DNA from 3 places in the Streptomyces sp. NBC_00400 genome. Region 3 is predicted to be linked to each of the others. Evidence: predicted binding sites of a transcription regulator. Region 3 holds the regulator's gene; each other region holds the start of a gene.
The links. The regulator HrcA, encoded in region 3, represses chaperone genes, less so after heat shock. The targets are predictions, from matches to a motif close to TTNGCACTCNGNNNNNCNGAGTGCNAA.
Positions count from the first base shown of each region.

Region 1: OHS81_RS21385 (FmdB family zinc ribbon protein) is a predicted target of HrcA. The motif match lies at 2,305-2,331, and genes of this name have one in related genera.
Region 2: groL (chaperonin GroEL) is a predicted target of HrcA. The motif match lies at 3,128-3,154, and genes of this name have one in related genera.

Region 1 is NZ_CP107940.1:4,877,156-4,882,328, reverse strand. Features, by position in the region: gene OHS81_RS21395 (potassium/proton antiporter) at 1-509, shown strand, start outside; gene OHS81_RS21390 (MFS transporter) at 908-2,209, shown strand; gene OHS81_RS21385 (FmdB family zinc ribbon protein) at 2,343-2,714, shown strand; gene OHS81_RS21380 (S-methyl-5'-thioadenosine phosphorylase) at 2,893-3,726, shown strand; gene mscL (large conductance mechanosensitive channel protein MscL) at 4,524-5,030, shown strand; gene OHS81_RS21370 (hypothetical protein) at 5,074-5,173, opposite strand, start outside.
Region 2 is NZ_CP107940.1:3,282,383-3,287,555, forward strand. Features, by position in the region: gene OHS81_RS14345 (AAA family ATPase) at 24-569, opposite strand; gene OHS81_RS14350 (VOC family protein) at 663-1,103, opposite strand; gene groL (chaperonin GroEL) at 1,375-3,000, opposite strand; gene OHS81_RS14360 (cold-shock protein) at 3,438-3,641, opposite strand; gene OHS81_RS14365 (MoaD/ThiS family protein) at 4,065-4,343, opposite strand; gene thrC (threonine synthase) at 4,466-5,173, opposite strand, start outside.
Region 3 is NZ_CP107940.1:5,718,352-5,723,524, reverse strand. Features, by position in the region: gene OHS81_RS24960 (nitronate monooxygenase) at 1-594, opposite strand, end outside; gene dnaJ (molecular chaperone DnaJ) at 691-1,827, opposite strand; gene hrcA (heat-inducible transcriptional repressor HrcA) at 1,828-2,844, opposite strand; gene OHS81_RS24945 (MBL fold metallo-hydrolase) at 3,038-3,772, shown strand; gene OHS81_RS24940 (DUF3097 domain-containing protein) at 3,930-4,763, shown strand; gene OHS81_RS24935 (Uma2 family endonuclease) at 4,741-5,173, opposite strand, start outside.

The DNA of each region.
Region 1 (5,173 bases), 840 kb from region 3:
TGCGCGGCGCGGTGCCGATCGTGCTGGCCACGATCCCGATGGTGAGCGATGTTCCCGGCAGCGACCGGGTCTTCAACATCGTCTTCGTCCTGGTCGTCGTCTACACCCTGATCCAGGGGCCGACGCTGCCCTGGCTCGCCAAGCGGCTGCAGCTGGGCGACGACGAGGAGGCCGCCGACCTGGGCATCGAGTCCGCCCCCCTGGAACGGCTGCGCGGCCATCTGCTGTCCACCTCCATCGGCCCGGCGTCCCGTATGCACGGCGTCGAGGTCGGTGAGCTGCGGATGCCCGCGGGCGCCGCGGTCACCCTCGTCGTCCGGGACGGCTCCAGCTTCGTGCCGTCGCCCTCGACGGTGCTGCGGCGCGGCGACGAGCTGCTGGTGGTCGCCACCGACCCGGTGCGCGACGCGGCCGAACGGCGGCTGCAGGCGGTCTCCCAGGGCGGCAAGCTGGCCGGCTGGCTGGGGACGGGCGGGCCCACGGAGCGGCGGGGGCACCATCACCGCTGAGGTCCGGACGGGCGCAGGGCGGGGGCCCGGGGGTGGCCCTCTGGGATACGAGCCCCGGGGGCTCCCGGAGTGCGGGCGCCGGAGTGCGGGCCCCCGGAGTGCGGGAAATGTGCTGCAGATCTCCACGGATCCCAAGGAAATTCACCTGAAGCCCAGGCCAATGCCAGGGCTTCACGGGCGACGGCCTGTAGTATGAAAAGGCAACATCGACGAACCAACTCTGCCTGATGCAGAGCTGGCGCGACCGCTCGGCGGCCGCGGTCCTCCTGCCACACGCAGCCACCCTCTCGGTGCGGACCACGCGGTATCACTCGGTCCTGCGCGAGAGGACAGCTCTCGGCGCGTACCCGTGACGACCTCGCGGGTGGCGCGCTACCAGGCGGCAGAAAGGCCCGGCCGTGGCATCCGCGGTCAAGGATTCCCGTTCCGGATACGGACCACTGCTCCGCACCCCTGGTGCATGGACATTCCTGCTGCCCGGCTTTCTGGCCCGGCAGCCCTTCGCCATGCTGACGATCGGCATCGTGCTGCTCGTCGAATCGACCACCGGCTCGTACGGCACCGCAGGCGCGGTGTCCGCCGCCACCGGTGTGTCCATGGCCCTGTTCGCCCCGCAGAGCGGCAAGCTCGCCGACCGCTTCGGCCAGCGCGCGGTGCTGGTCCCCGGCGTACTGGTGCATGTCGCCGGCGTCGCCGCACTGATCACCCTCGCGCTCGCCCACGCCCCCCTGTGGGCGCTGATCGCGGTGGCCGTCCCCACGGGCGCCTCGACACCGCAGGTCGGCCCGATGGTGCGGGCCCGCTGGGCCTCCCGGCTCGGCGGCAGCCCGCTGATGCCGACCGCCGCCGCCTTCGAGTCGGTGACCGACGAGTTCACCTTCGTCGTCGGCCCGGTGCTGGCGACCGCGCTGTGCACCGGTATCCACCCGGCGGCCGGTCTGGTCGCCGAGGCCGCGCTGACGCTGGCCGGCGGGCTGCTGTTCGCCTCCCAGCGGCGCAGCCAGCCCCCGGTGCACCGCCCGCAGGCCGGCGACCTGCCGCGCGTCTCGGCGCTGTCGGTGCCCGGCGTACGCGTCCTGATCGTGGCGTTCCTCGGCATCGGCGCCGTCTTCGGCGGGATGCAGGTCTCGCTGACCGCGTTCACCCAGCACATCGGCCAGCCCGGCATCAACGGCGTGCTCTACGGGATCTTCGCGGGCGGCAACATGCTCGCCGGTATCGCCTGTGGGGCCATCACCTGGAAGGTCGGCCCGCGGCGCCGGCTGCTGGTCGCCTACGGGCTGCTGGCGCTGGCCACCACCCCGTTGTGGGCGGTGACCGCACTGCCGCTGCTCGGCGCGGTCGGCCTGGTCGTCGGCCTGTGCATCGCACCGGCTCTGATCACCGGCTACACGCTGGTCGAGTCGCTGGTGCCGGCCGCCGCCCGGACCGAGGCCTTCACCTGGCTGACCGGCGCGGTCGCACTGGGCCAGGCGGCTGCGGCCACCTCCGCGGGACAGCTCGCGGACGGCTTCGGGCCGAGCACCGGATTCCTGGTGCCGCTGGCCGGTACGGCACTGGCCCTCACGGTGCTGCTGACGCTCCGCGCCCATCTGCTGCCCCGCTCGTCGGCCGAGGCCGCCTGCACCCCCGCATCCGGTGCGAACGCACAGGTCACAGCCGTTTCCGACGACCGGGAACGAGAGCTGGCGCGCGTCTGACGGCCCCTGACGGAAGCCTGACGGAACGTGGAGTCGGTCACCGTACGGCGGCCACGGTGGACTGACGGGCGGGAATACTGCAATATGGAGCGTCGTTAGCACTCATCGAGTGAGAGTGCCAGGAGGAAGACAAGTGCCGACGTACCAGTACCAGTGCACCGAGTGCGGCGAGGGCCTCGAGGCGGTGCAGAAGTTCACCGACGACTCGCTCACCGAGTGCCCCGGTTGCCAGGGACGCCTCAAGAAGGTGTTCTCCGCGGTCGGCATCGTCTTCAAGGGCTCCGGCTTCTACCGCAACGACAGCCGCGGCTCGTCGTCCAGCAGCAGCCCCGGGAAGAACGCCTCCGCGTCGGGCAGCACGTCCTCGTCGGACTCGTCGGGCTCCTCCGACTCCTCGTCGAGCTCTTCTTCGAGCTCTTCGTCCGGCGGCTCGGACAGCAAGTCCCAGGCCCCGGCTGCCGCGTCGTCGTCCGGCAGCACCTCGGGCGCCAGCTCCGCAGCCTGACCCACAGCTCTCCGGGCCCCGCCGTCACCGACGGCGGGGCCCGTCGCTTTACGCCACGCGTCACCTGACGGCTCGCTCCGCCTCCCCATGCCCCTCATGCCGTCCTCCGCCTTACGGCTTCCTTTCGCCTCCGGCACCCGCCCACCCCGGCGGCCGTACCCCCGATAGTGTGACCGGCATGGCTGACGCGGAGATTGGCGTAATCGGCGGATCGGGTTTCTACTCCTTCCTCGACGACGTGACCGAGGTCACGGTGGACACCCCCTACGGACGGCCCAGCGACTCGCTGTTCCTGGGGGAGATCGCCGGCCGCCGGGTCGCATTCCTCCCCCGGCACGGCCGCGGCCACCACCTTCCGCCGCACCGCATCAACTACCGCGCCAACCTCTGGGCCCTGCGCTCGCTCGGTGTGCGCCAGGTCCTCGCCCCGTGCGCGGTCGGCGGTCTGCGCCCCGAATACGGCCCCGGCACACTCCTGCTCCCCGACCAGCTCGTCGACCGCACCAAGGCCCGCCCCCAGACCTACTTCGACGGCGAGCCGCTTCCCGACGGGCAGATCCCCAATGTCGTCCACCTGACCTTCGCGGACCCGTACTGCCCCACGGGGCGGCAGGCCGCCCTCAAGGCGGCCCGCGGCCGGGACTGGGAGCCGGTCGACGGCGGCACCCTGGTCGTGATCGAAGGCCCCCGCTTCTCGACCCGCGCCGAATCGCGCTGGCATGCCGCCCAGGGCTGGTCGGTGGTCGGCATGACCGGCCACCCCGAAGCCGTCCTGGCCCGCGAACTGAGCCTGTGCTACACCTCCTTGGCGCTGGTCACCGACCTGGACGCGGGCACGGAGACCGGCGACGGCGTCTCCCACGAGGAAGTCTTCCGGGTGTTCGCCGAGAACGTGGGCCGACTGCGGGAGGTCCTGTTCGACGCGGTCGCCGCCCTCCCGGACACCTCCGCCCGCGCCTGCCTGTGCACCGAGGTCCACACCGGCTGGGACCTGGGCATCGACCTGCCGTAACGGCCTCGGAACCGCCGCAACCTCCTCGGACCTGCCTGCCGTGGCGCCCTTGGACCTGCCGTTACGGCTTCTGCGGACTGCCCGGCCTCCCCCTTGCGGGTGGCCGGGTTGTCCACAGGCGCCGGGTCGTCCACAGCCCGGAGCGGACGGGAGCGGATTCCGGCACGGTGGTGAGCCCGGTCCCTCCGGCCCTCTCACCTCAGGCGGTGCCCACCATGCCCCATGCCCCTTCCGCTCCTCTCCCTCCGTGCTCCCCTCGGCCTTTCCCTCCCCGGGCCGACCCCGCCCTTCTCTCCCCTCCGCTCCCCACTCCCCCGCCGTGTGACGTGCCGCACTTCGCTCCCGTACGGGCGGGCGGCGGCCGACGCTTATGGAGCCGGACCGCGCGGCAGCGGATGCTGGCCGCCGGCCTGGCACTGACCGCCGCAGCACTGGCCTGCGGAGCCTCGTACGGTGCCGTACGAGCCGCGCCCGTCTCCGGCTGTCCGTCGGCAACGGCGGCGGGAGGGCGGTGACCATGTCCCAAGATCAAGTGGCATCCGCACTCCCCTCACGCCACACTGCTGCGCATGGCGGGGCATCCGCCGCGCGCCGATGGGGTCGCGCTCACCGCACCACCACCGCGGTATCCGTCCACGGCATCCGCAGGGCCAACGCCCTCCGCCGGACGCACACCAGGGCTCCGGCCGATCGCCGGTGCACGGGGCCGGACTGGACACCTCCGCCCTGCCCTGCCGTAAGTTGCGGTGCTGTCTGTAGGTGCACCATCCGTAGTGAGCGTGGAAAGAGGCTGTCAGGTGAGCGAGAGCAAGGGCGTCCTGCAGGGATTCAAGGAATTCCTGATGCGCGGCAACGTCATCGAACTCGCGGTCGCGGTGGTCGTCGGTGCTGCCTTCACGAACATCGTGAACGCCGTGGTCAAGGGCATCATCAACCCCATCGTGGGCGCGCTCGGTTCGCAGAACCTCGATCACTACCAGTCCTGCCTGACCGAGACCTGCGCCAAGGATCCCAAGACGGGCGCGTTCGCCGACGGTATTTACATCCTCTGGGGCTCGGTGCTCAGCGCCGCCCTGACGTTCCTGATCACCGCCGCGGTCGTCTACTTCCTCATGATCCTTCCGATCAACAAGTGGAAGGAGCGCCAGACCGCCAGGAAGCCGGACGAGGGCATCCCCGCGGACCCGACCGAGATCCAGCTGCTCATCGAGATCCGCGATGCGCTGATCGCGCAGCGCACCGGCTCGCCGGCCGCGCCTTCCTCCGGCGCCGGGATCATCGGCACACAGAAGACTCAGCAGTAGCAGGCGCCACCGGCGGCCGGCCCACGCCGCCCCCTCGCCTCGCTCAGAGGTGGTGGGGCGGCTTTTCGTCGAGGAAGCGGGCCAGGTCGGCGGCGCTGTCACCGCGGTCAGGGCGCTCGCCCCAGCCACGGTCGGTGTCGTCC
Region 2 (5,173 bases), 2.4 Mb from region 3:
CGACAGGACCGAGGGCGAGGAACCTACCCGCAAGCGCTCGGTAGCCAGTTGGTCGCGCCCACCACTTCGCGCGCTATGTCGACCACGGCACGTCCGTCGGTCGTCACGCGCATCGTGTCCAAGGGCATCTGCGCATCCAGAATCCGCGCCTTGCGGGCGCTGCCCGCCAACTCATGCTCCAGCTCCGAGCCCAGTTCCCGACCGGTCAGCCGCTCACGAGCGGTGGCATCGGACGCGGTCAGCACCACTCGCACGATCCTGACATGCGCACCCATGGCACGGCGGAACATGCCCTCGTTCTCGGCCAGAACGCTCACCGTGTTGGTGTAGATCAAACGGCGGTACCCGAGCTCGGCGTAGTTCGACCAGAGCGCCGTCAGATTGCGCTCGGCGATCTTCCTGCGGCAGGGGTCCCCCTCCGGAGCCGGATGGACCTGCCCCATGAAGTCACCCTCGATCACGCAGTGCGCCACCCTCACAGCACGCAGACGCGCCGAGACCTCCCACCCCACCGTGGTCTTGCCGACGCCGGCGCGCCCTCCGATGAGCAATACCTCTGCCTGATCCATCACTGCCCCCTGCCCCTGCCCCCTGCCCCCGCACTCTGCCACCGAGCAGTCGAACCGCGCGAACCAATTGTGCGCGGTTCAGGGGGACGGTCCCTAGCCGATCCGTTCGGCCAGAGCGACGATGATTCCCGAGGGGCCGCGGAGGTTGCAGAGTCGGTAGCTGTTCTCGTACTGCGCGACCTCGCCGAGGAGTTCGGCGCCATGGCGGCGCAGGCGGGTGATCGTGTCGTCGATGTCGTCGACGGCGAACATGACACGGTGCAGGCCCAGGGTGTGGGGTGGCGGGTTGGGCGGTCCGGAAGTGATCGCCGCGGGGGCGTGAAACTTCGTCAGCTCCAGCTTGCCGTGGCCGTCCGGGGTGCGCATCATCGCGATGGCGCTGCGGACCCCGTCGAGGCCGACCATTTGGTCTGCGCAGACTCCCTCGATCTGCGCTTCGCCTTCCAGCTCCATGCCGAGCTCGGTGAAGAAGGCGATGGCCGCCTCCAGGTCGTCGACGACGATGCCTACGTTGTCCATCCGCTGAATCGCCACGGGGTGCTCCTTTTCCGTCACACAGTCCGGTCTGGTTCGTCACGCAGTCCGGTCTGGCCATTGGTACCCCTGGGACGGAGCCGGCGCCGCATTCTCGACAGCCGGAAGTGTCGATGTTGCCGCGCTTCACCTTGCGCCAGCACCTAGCCGCAGAGGACGCCGGGCGATCCCCGAAAACGCCGCCGGGGCGGCACCCCCTGGGAGGAGGGTGCCGCCCCGACGTACGTCTGGACGTGTGGTCCGGGAGGACCAGCGTCTGATCCGCGAGGGATCAGAAGTCCATGTCACCGCCCGGCATGCCGCCCGGAGCGCCGCCGGCAGCGGCCTTCTCCGGCTTGTCGGCGATGACGGCCTCGGTGGTGAGGAACAGCGCCGCGATGGAGGCGGCGTTCTGCAGCGCGGAGCGCGTGACCTTGGCCGGGTCGATGATGCCTTCGGCGATCATGTCGACGTAGTCGCCGGTCGCGGCGTTGAGGCCGTGACCCACGGGCAGGTTGCGCACCTTCTCCACCACAACGCCGCCCTCAAGGCCGCCGTTGACGGAGATCTGCTTCAGCGGGGCCTCCAGCGCGAGCTTCACGGCGTTGGCGCCGGTGGCCTCGTCACCGTCGAGGTCCAGCTTCTCGAAGACCGAGGAGGCCTGGAGCAGGGCCACGCCACCGCCGGCGACGATGCCCTCTTCGACGGCCGCCTTCGCGTTGCGAACGGCGTCCTCGATGCGGTGCTTGCGCTCCTTGAGCTCGACCTCGGTGGCGGCACCGGCCTTGATGACGGCCACGCCGCCGGCCAGCTTCGCCAGACGCTCCTGGAGCTTCTCGCGGTCGTAGTCCGAGTCGCTGTTCTCGATCTCGGCGCGGATCTGGTTGACCCGGCCCTGGACCTGCTCGCTGTCACCGGCACCGTCGACGATGGTGGTCTCGTCCTTGGTGATGACGACCTTGCGGGCGCGGCCGAGCAGTTCGAGACCGGCGTTCTCCAGCTTGAGGCCGACCTCCTCGGAGATGACGGTGCCACCGGTGAGGATGGCGATGTCGCCGAGCATGGCCTTGCGGCGGTCACCGAAGCCCGGGGCCTTGACGGCGACGGACTTGAAGGTGCCACGGATCTTGTTGACGACCAGGGTCGACAGGGCCTCGCCCTCGACGTCCTCGGCGATGATCAGCAGCGGCTTGCCCGACTGCATGACCTTCTCCAGGAGCGGGAGCAGGTCCTTCACGTTGCTGATCTTCGAGTTGACGATCAGGATGTACGGGTCGTCGAGCGCGGCTTCCATGCGCTCCATGTCGGTCGCGAAGTACGCCGAGATGTAGCCCTTGTCGAAGCGCATACCCTCGGTGAGTTCCAGCTCCAGACCGAAGGTCTGGGACTCCTCGACGGTGATGACGCCTTCCTTGCCGACCTTGTCCATGGCCTCGGCGATCAGCTCGCCGATCTGGGTGTCAGCGGCGGAGATGGAGGCGGTCGAAGCGATCTGCTCCTTGGTCTCCACGTCCTTGGCCTGCTCCAGCAGGGCGGCGGAGACGGCCTCGACGGCACGCTCGATGCCGCGCTTGAGGGCCATCGGGTTGGCGCCGGCGGCGACGTTGCGCAGGCCCTCGCGGACCAGAGCCTGGGCCAGGACGGTCGCGGTCGTCGTGCCGTCACCGGCGACGTCGTCCGTCTTCTTCGCGACCTCCTTGACCAGCTCGGCGCCGATCTTCTCGTACGGGTCCTCGAGCTCGATCTCCTTGGCGATGGATACACCATCGTTGGTGATCGTGGGGGCGCCCCACTTCTTCTCGAGGACGACGTTGCGGCCCTTGGGGCCGAGGGTGACCTTGACGGCGTCGGCGAGCTGGTTCATCCCGCGCTCGAGACCGCGCCGTGCCTCCTCGTCGAACGCGATGATCTTGGCCATGTGAAGTGGTCCTCCCGGACTGGGGTGGATTGCTCCGGACCTGGCTGGCGCCCGCGACGGACGACCTGCAGACCTGCGTGGTTCCTTGCCCCACCCGGCCTACGGGCCTCACCGACCCGGTCCTTCTTTGTCACTCTCACTGGGAGAGTGCTAACGCAATGATTAGCACTCGCACCCCTTGAGTGCAAGGCGGCTTCGAAGATGCCTCCCATCGGGGTGGCGCCCGAGTGGCGGGTGGGTGACGGGTGAGCGCAGGCCCCCGGGGCCGCCCACCTGCCCGGCCGTCCGCCACCCCGCCCACCGTCCGCTGCCCACTGTCCGCCAACAGCGGACAGCCGCCGACCGCCGGCGAACAATGAACAATGAACAAACAGACAGCAGAAGGCCCGCACCCCTCAGGGGTACGGGCCTTCACTACGCAGCAGTCGGTCGGCGCCTCAGCCGGCCACCCGGACCATGTCCGCCTGCGGTCCCTTCTGGCCCTGCGAGATCTCGAACTCGACCCGCTGACCCTCCTCAAGGGTGCGGTAACCGTCCATCTGGATCGCGCTGTAGTGGACGAAAACATCCGCACCACCGTCGACCGCGATGAAGCCGTACCCCTTCTCCGCGTTGAACCACTTGACGGTGCCCTGAGCCATGCCTAACTCCCCTATTACTGGCCCTTGCGCAGGACCGCACTCCGCGGACCCGGGTCAGACCTCACCCCATGAAAGCCCTGTGGGGTGTGCGCCGGAACGCGTCGACCGCCGCTGAATGTATCTGCACAGATGCCCAGCGCAACAGGTCAATCGGACGAGAAATCTGGGGCCGGAGAATCGGCTATATGCGGCGAAATCCCGGTTCTCCCGGGCAAGTCGGGCCGGGCATAGCTCACCTAAGCGACAAATGTTGCCCACACTTTGGGCACAACTGACCGCGATCTCATATGCGTTCGGCACACGCGCGCGCTATAGCGGAGGGGTATCACCCCAATGGTATCTCCTTTCACAACATGGAATTGCCCCGTCCGCTTTCTGGCGGACGGGGCAATTCCGGTCAAGCAGGCCAAGAATTGGCGCAAATCAGCAGCCTCCGGCGACCGCCGGAATGATCGAGACGCCCGCACCGTCCGGGGTCGGCGTCTCAAGGCCCTGCTCGAAGCGCACATCGTCGTCGTTGACGTAGACGTTCACGAAGCGGCGCAGCTTGCCGGCGTCGTCGAGCACACGGGCGGCGATGCCCTGGTGGTTCTGCTCCAGGTCGGCGATCACCTCGGAGAGGGTCGCGCCCTCGGCGGCGACCTCGGCCTGGCCGCCGGTGTACGTGCGGAGGATGGTGGGGATGCGGACCTTCACGCTCATGGTTCTGCCTTCCGGGTATTGCGGAGTACGAGTTCGGGGACGGTGGCCGGCCTCGTGGCGGACGGGCCGGCAGCCTCGCGGCGGAGGTGGCGCGGCCCCGTGCGCGGACGGGGCCGGCGGCCTCAGCCGGCCAGGCCGGCCGCGCGGAACGCGTCCAGGTCCGGACGGATCGTGGCCGTGGGCCCGGAGGTCGGGGCGACCGCGTCCAGCGTCTTGAGGCCGTCACCGGTGTTCAGGACGACGGTCGTCAGGGACGGGTCGAGCACACCGTCCTCGATCAGCTTCTTGGTCACGCCGACGGTCACCCCGCCCGCGGTCTCCGCGAAGATGCCTTCCGTCCTGGCCAGCAGCTTGATCGCGTCCACGATCTGCTCGTCGTTGACGTCCTCGACGGCGCCGCCCGTGCGGCGGGCGATGTCGAGCACGTACGGGCCGTCGGCCGGGTTGCCGATCGCCAGCGACTTGGCGATGGTCTTCGGCTTCTGCGGGCGCACCACGTCCTGCCCGGCCTTGAAGGCCGTGGACACCGGGGAGCAGCCCTCCGCCTGGGCACCGAAGATCTTGTACGGCTTGTCCTCGACCAGGCCGAGGGCGATCAGCTCCTTGAGCCCCTTGTCGATCTTCGTGAGCTGCGAGCCGGACGCGATCGGGATGACGATCTGGTCCGGGAGCCGCCAGCCCAGCTGCTCGCAGATCTCGTACGCGAGGGTCTTGGAACCCTCGCCGTAGTAGGGGCGCAGATTGACGTTGACGAAGCCCCAGCCCTCGCCGAGCGGGTCGCCGATGAGCTCGGAGCAGAAGCGGTTGACGTCGTCGTAGTTGCCCTCGAT
Region 3 (5,173 bases):
CAGCCCCAGCCCCGAGCCGGTCCCGTCCGCATGCGGATCGTCCCGGTGGGTGCCCTGGTGGCCGCCGGCCTCCACGCCCTGCACACACACCGCGTCGGCGCCCGACCACTGGGCGGCCTGCGCCTCGGCGGCGGTGGTGACCGTGACGACCGTGTACGTGCCGACCGCGGCGAAGGAGTCGAGGACGGCGCGCGAGGGGCAGCCGAAGGTGAAGGAGACCACCGGCACCGGATCGTCCCGCAGGATCGCGAGCTTGGCCTCGTAGCCGTCGTCGATGGGCCCGTCGGTGTCACCGAGCTCGGTCTCGTACCAGGCGGCCTCGCCCGCGAGTTGTTCGCGGTAGACCTCGACGACGGAGCCGTCGGCCAGCGAGGGCTGCGGCATGAAGAGGTTGACGCCGAAGGGCCGGTCGGTCAGCGACCGCAGCTGTTTGATCTCCTGGTACATGCCGTCGGCGGTTTTGTAGCCGGCGGCGAGGAAGCCGAGACCGCCGGCGCCGCAGACGGCGGCGGCCAGCTCCGGTCCGGAGCCGCCTCCCGCCATCGGGGCCTGCACGATCGGGTGGCGGCAGAGATCGGTCAGTGCGGTGGGCATGAGCACATCGTGTCACGCCCACCGCGCCGTTCCGAACCCGGGCCGAGGCCGCCGCGCCGCCGCGCGGAACGGCTGCGACCCCCGGCTCACCTGGGGCTATCGCCCGTTGAACGCATCCTTCAGACGCGAGAAGAGACCCTGCTGCCCCGGCTGGAACTGCCCCGTGGGCCGCTCCTCCCCGCGGAGCTTGGCCAGCCGCCGCAGCAGGTCTTCCTGGTCGGCGTCGAGCTTGGACGGCGTCATCACCTCGACGTGGACGATGAGATCGCCCCGGCCGCCGCCGCGCAGATGGGTCACGCCGCGCTGGTGCAGCGGAATCGACTGCCCGGACTGGGTACCGGGCCGGACATCGATCTCCTCCACCCCGTCCAGCGTCTCCAGCGGGCACTTCGTGCCCAGCGCAGCCGCCGTCATCGGGATGGTGACCGTGCAGTGCAGATCGTCGCCGCGCCGCTGGAAGACCGAATGCGCCACCTCGTGGATCTCCACATAGAGATCACCGGCGGGGCCGCCACCGGGGCCGACCTCGCCCTCGCCCGCGAGCTGGATGCGGGTGCCGTTGTCGACACCGGCCGGGATCTTGACGGTGAGCGTGCGGCGCGAGCGGATCCGGCCGTCGCCGGCGCACTCGTGGCACGGCGTCGGCACGACCGTGCCGAAGCCCTGGCACTGCGGGCACGGCCTGGAGGTCATGACCTGGCCGAGGAAGGACCGGGTGACCTGGGAGACCTCACCGCGGCCGCGGCACATGTCGCAGGTCTGCGCCGAGGTGCCGGGAGCCGCGCCCTCACCGCTGCAGGTCGTACAGACGACGGCGGTGTCGACCTGGATGTCCTTGGTGGTGCCGAAGGCGGCTTCGTTCAGCTCGATATCGAGCCGGATCATGGCGTCCTGGCCACGGCGGGTGCGCGAGCGCGGTCCGCGCTGCGACGCGGTGCCGAAGAAGGCGTCCATGATGTCGGAGAAGTTGCCGAAGCCCGCGCCGAAGCCGCCCGCGCCCTGGCCGCCGCCGGCCTGCGAGAGGGGGTCCCCGCCGAGGTCGTAGACCTGCTTCTTCTGCGGGTCCGACAGCACCTCGTAAGCGGCGTTGATCTCCTTGAACCGCTCCTGGGTCTTCGGATCCGGGTTCACGTCCGGGTGCAGCTCGCGCGCCAGCCGGCGGAAGGCCTTCTTGATCTGGTCCTGCGAGGCGTCGCGGCCGATGCCGAGGACCGAGTAGTAATCCGTGGCCACTTACGACTCCGCGAGGATTTGTCCGACGTAACGTGCCACTGCGCGTACCGCTCCCATCGTTCCGGGGTAGTCCATGCGGGTCGGTCCGACCACGCCGAGTTTGGCGACTGCCTCGTCGCCCGAACCGTAGCCGACCGTGACGACCGATGTGGACGCCAGGCCTTCATGGGCATTCTCATGCCCGATGCGTACGGTCATGCCCGAGTCCTTGGCCTCCCCGAGCAGCTTGAGCATCACCACATGCTCCTCAAGGGCCTCCAGCACCGGCCGGATGGTCAGGGGGAAATCGTGCCCGAAGCGCGTGAGATTGGCGGTGCCGCCGATCATCAGCCGCTCTTCGGTCTCTTCCACCAGAGTTTCCAGCAACACCGACAGCACTGTCGAGACCGTGCCGCGGTCGTCCTGCTCGAAGGACTCCGGAAGATCCTGCACCAACTGCGGCACATCCGCGAACCGGCGGCCGACGACCCGGCTGTTGAGCCGGGCCCGCAGATCCGCCAGGGAGGTCTCGCCGAACGGTGCCTGGCAGTCGATGAGCCGCTGCTCGACCCGGCCGGTGTCCGTGATCAGTACGAGCATCAGCCGGGCCGGGGCCAGGGCCAGCAGCTCGACGTGCCGGACCGTGGACCGGGTCAGGGACGGATACTGCACGACCGCGACCTGCCGGGTCAGCTGCGCCAGCAGCCGGACCGTACGGCCCACCACGTCGTCGAGGTCGACGGCGCCGTCCAGGAAATTCTGGATCGCCCGCCGCTCCGGGCTGGACAGCGGCTTGACGCCGGCCAGCTTGTCGACGAACAGGCGGTAGCCCTTGTCGGTCGGGATCCGCCCGGCGCTGGTGTGCGGCTGGGCGATGAACCCCTCGTCCTCCAGGGCCGCCATGTCGTTGCGGACGGTGGCCGGGGAGACCCCGAGCCGGTGGCGTTCGGTGAGCGCCTTGGAGCCGACCGGCTCCTCCGTCCCGACATAGTCCTGGACGATGGCGCGCAGCACCTCCAGCCTGCGTTCACTGAGCATCCCGCGCACCTCCACTCCGGCCGTCCGCCGCTTCGTTTCTCCTGGCACTCACACGGGCCGAGTGCCAGACCTTGAGCCAGTGTACGGCCGGGTAGCACGGGCGCGGCAAGGGCGGGCGCGCGGAGTACCGCCCGATGACCGTGTTCGGCCGATCTGTCGGACAACGCTATCGCGATGGCGCTAGCGTCTCGGTATGCGCACTGCTTGGGAAGAGGCCGGTTGGGAACGACTCGGTGACGGTGTCGCCAGGCGCCGGATGCCGGGCTGGGACGAGACGATCGGGGTGATCGCGGGGAGCACCGGAGTCATGATCGTCGATACCGGTGCGACCCTGCGCGACGGTGCGGATCTGCGCCGGACGATCCGCGGTGTGCTGGGCCGGGAAGTGACGCATATCGCGCTCACCCACCCCCACTTCGATCATGTGCTGGGCACGGCCGCCTTCGCGGGCGTCGAGGTGTTCGGCGCGGCCGGCCTGGGCGAGCTGCTGCGCCGCGGCAAGGACGAGCTGCGGCACGACGCGATCAGGCAGGGCGTCGCGCGGGACGCCGCCGCGGAGGCCGCCGATCTGCTCGTCGCCCCGCACCACCATGTGCACGGCCAGCTGACCGTCGAGCTGGGCGACCGGCAGGTGCTGCTCGCCAATGTCGGCCCCGGGCACACCGCCCACGATCTGGCCGTCCTGGTACCGGGCCGGGGCGGGGAGGCGGAGATCGTCTTCTGCGGCGATCTGGTCGAGGAGTCCGGTGAGCCCCAGGCGGGCCCCGACGCCCTGCCCCGGCAGTGGCCCGGCGCGCTGGACCGGCTGCTGGCCCTCGGCGGCGAGGACGCGCAGTACGTTCCCGGCCATGGCGCCGTGGTGGACGCCCGCTTCGTCCGTGCCCAACGCGACGCCCTGGCGGCCCGCTTCGGCGTCGCGCCTTCTTGACCACTGCCCGCTGACACTCCGCCCCTTTCCCGCCTCCACACCGCTGCTCCCAGGCTCCACACCACCCGCCCGCCCTCCCGACGACTGCATCCCCTGGGGGACGCCCCCCGGACCCCCGGCCGAAACACCGACCCCCGCGAAGAACAGGCCCCACCCCATGCAGAACAGGCACTACAGCCCCGACCTCACCCCGCCCTGGAAGAAGCAGCGGCCCGGCCCCGAGGTGCCGGCCGAGCCCGATCTGGTCGTCGAGGAGGTCACCTCGGGCTTCTGCGGCGCCGTGATCCGCTGCGAGAAGACGGCGCAGGGCCCGACGGTCACCCTGGAGGACCGCTTCGGCAAGCACCGGGTCTTCCCCATGGAGCCGCGCGGCTTCCTCCTGGAGGGGCGGGTGGTCACCCTCGTACGCCCCCAGGACAGGCCGGCGGCCACCGCTCCGGCGCGTACGGCGTCGGGATCACTCGCCGTGCCCGGCGCCCGCGCACGGGTCGCCCGCGCCGGGCGCATCTATGTGGAGGGCCGGCACGACGCCGAGCTGGTGGAGCGGGTGTGGGGCGACGACCTGCGCATCGAGGGCGTGGTCGTGGAGTACCTGGAGGGCATCGACGACCTGCCCGCGATCGTCCGCGGCTTCGCCCCCGGCCCGGACGCCCGTCTCGGTGTCCTCGTCGACCATCTCGTACCCGGCTCGAAGGAGTCGCGTATCGCGGCCGGGGTGACCGGGGAGCATGCGCTGGTGGTGGGCCACCCCTACATCGACATCTGGGAGGCGGTGAAGCCGTCCTCGGTCGGGATCGCGGCCTGGCCGTCCGTCCCGCACGGGCAGGACTGGAAGACGGGGGTGTGCCGGGCGCTGGGCTGGCCGGAGAACACGGGGGCCGCCTGGCAGCGGATCCTGTCCTGCGTGCGCTCCTACAAGGACCTGGAGCCTGCGCTGCTGGGGCGGGTGGAGGAGCTGATCGACTTCGTCACGGCCGGCGGTGCGGCCTGACGTTGGGGAGGGTCCCGAATTCGCTGGTGTCGAGTTCCATGCCGAGCAGTTCCAGCGGCACAGGGTCGCCGAACTTGGTGATCCGCTGCACCGTGTAGTCGGCCTCGTCGCCACCGCCGACGGGTTCGGTGAGCAGGACGCAGTGGGCCACGATGGGGTCGATGATCAGGTAGCCGGGCACCTTGCCCGCAGCGTAGATCGAGCGCTTGAGTCCGTAGTCACGCTCAACGCTGTTCTTGGAGACGACTTCGACGAGCATCGTGATCATTTCGGATGGCAGCAACCGTCCGGAGTCCGGTCCGACTCCGCGTTCCAGCACCGCGAGGTCGGGCTGGGGCTCGCTGCTCTCGCTCAGAATCGCGATGTCCTGAGTTTGGAGGCGCCTCCAGCGTTTCCTGGGGATCTGGTCC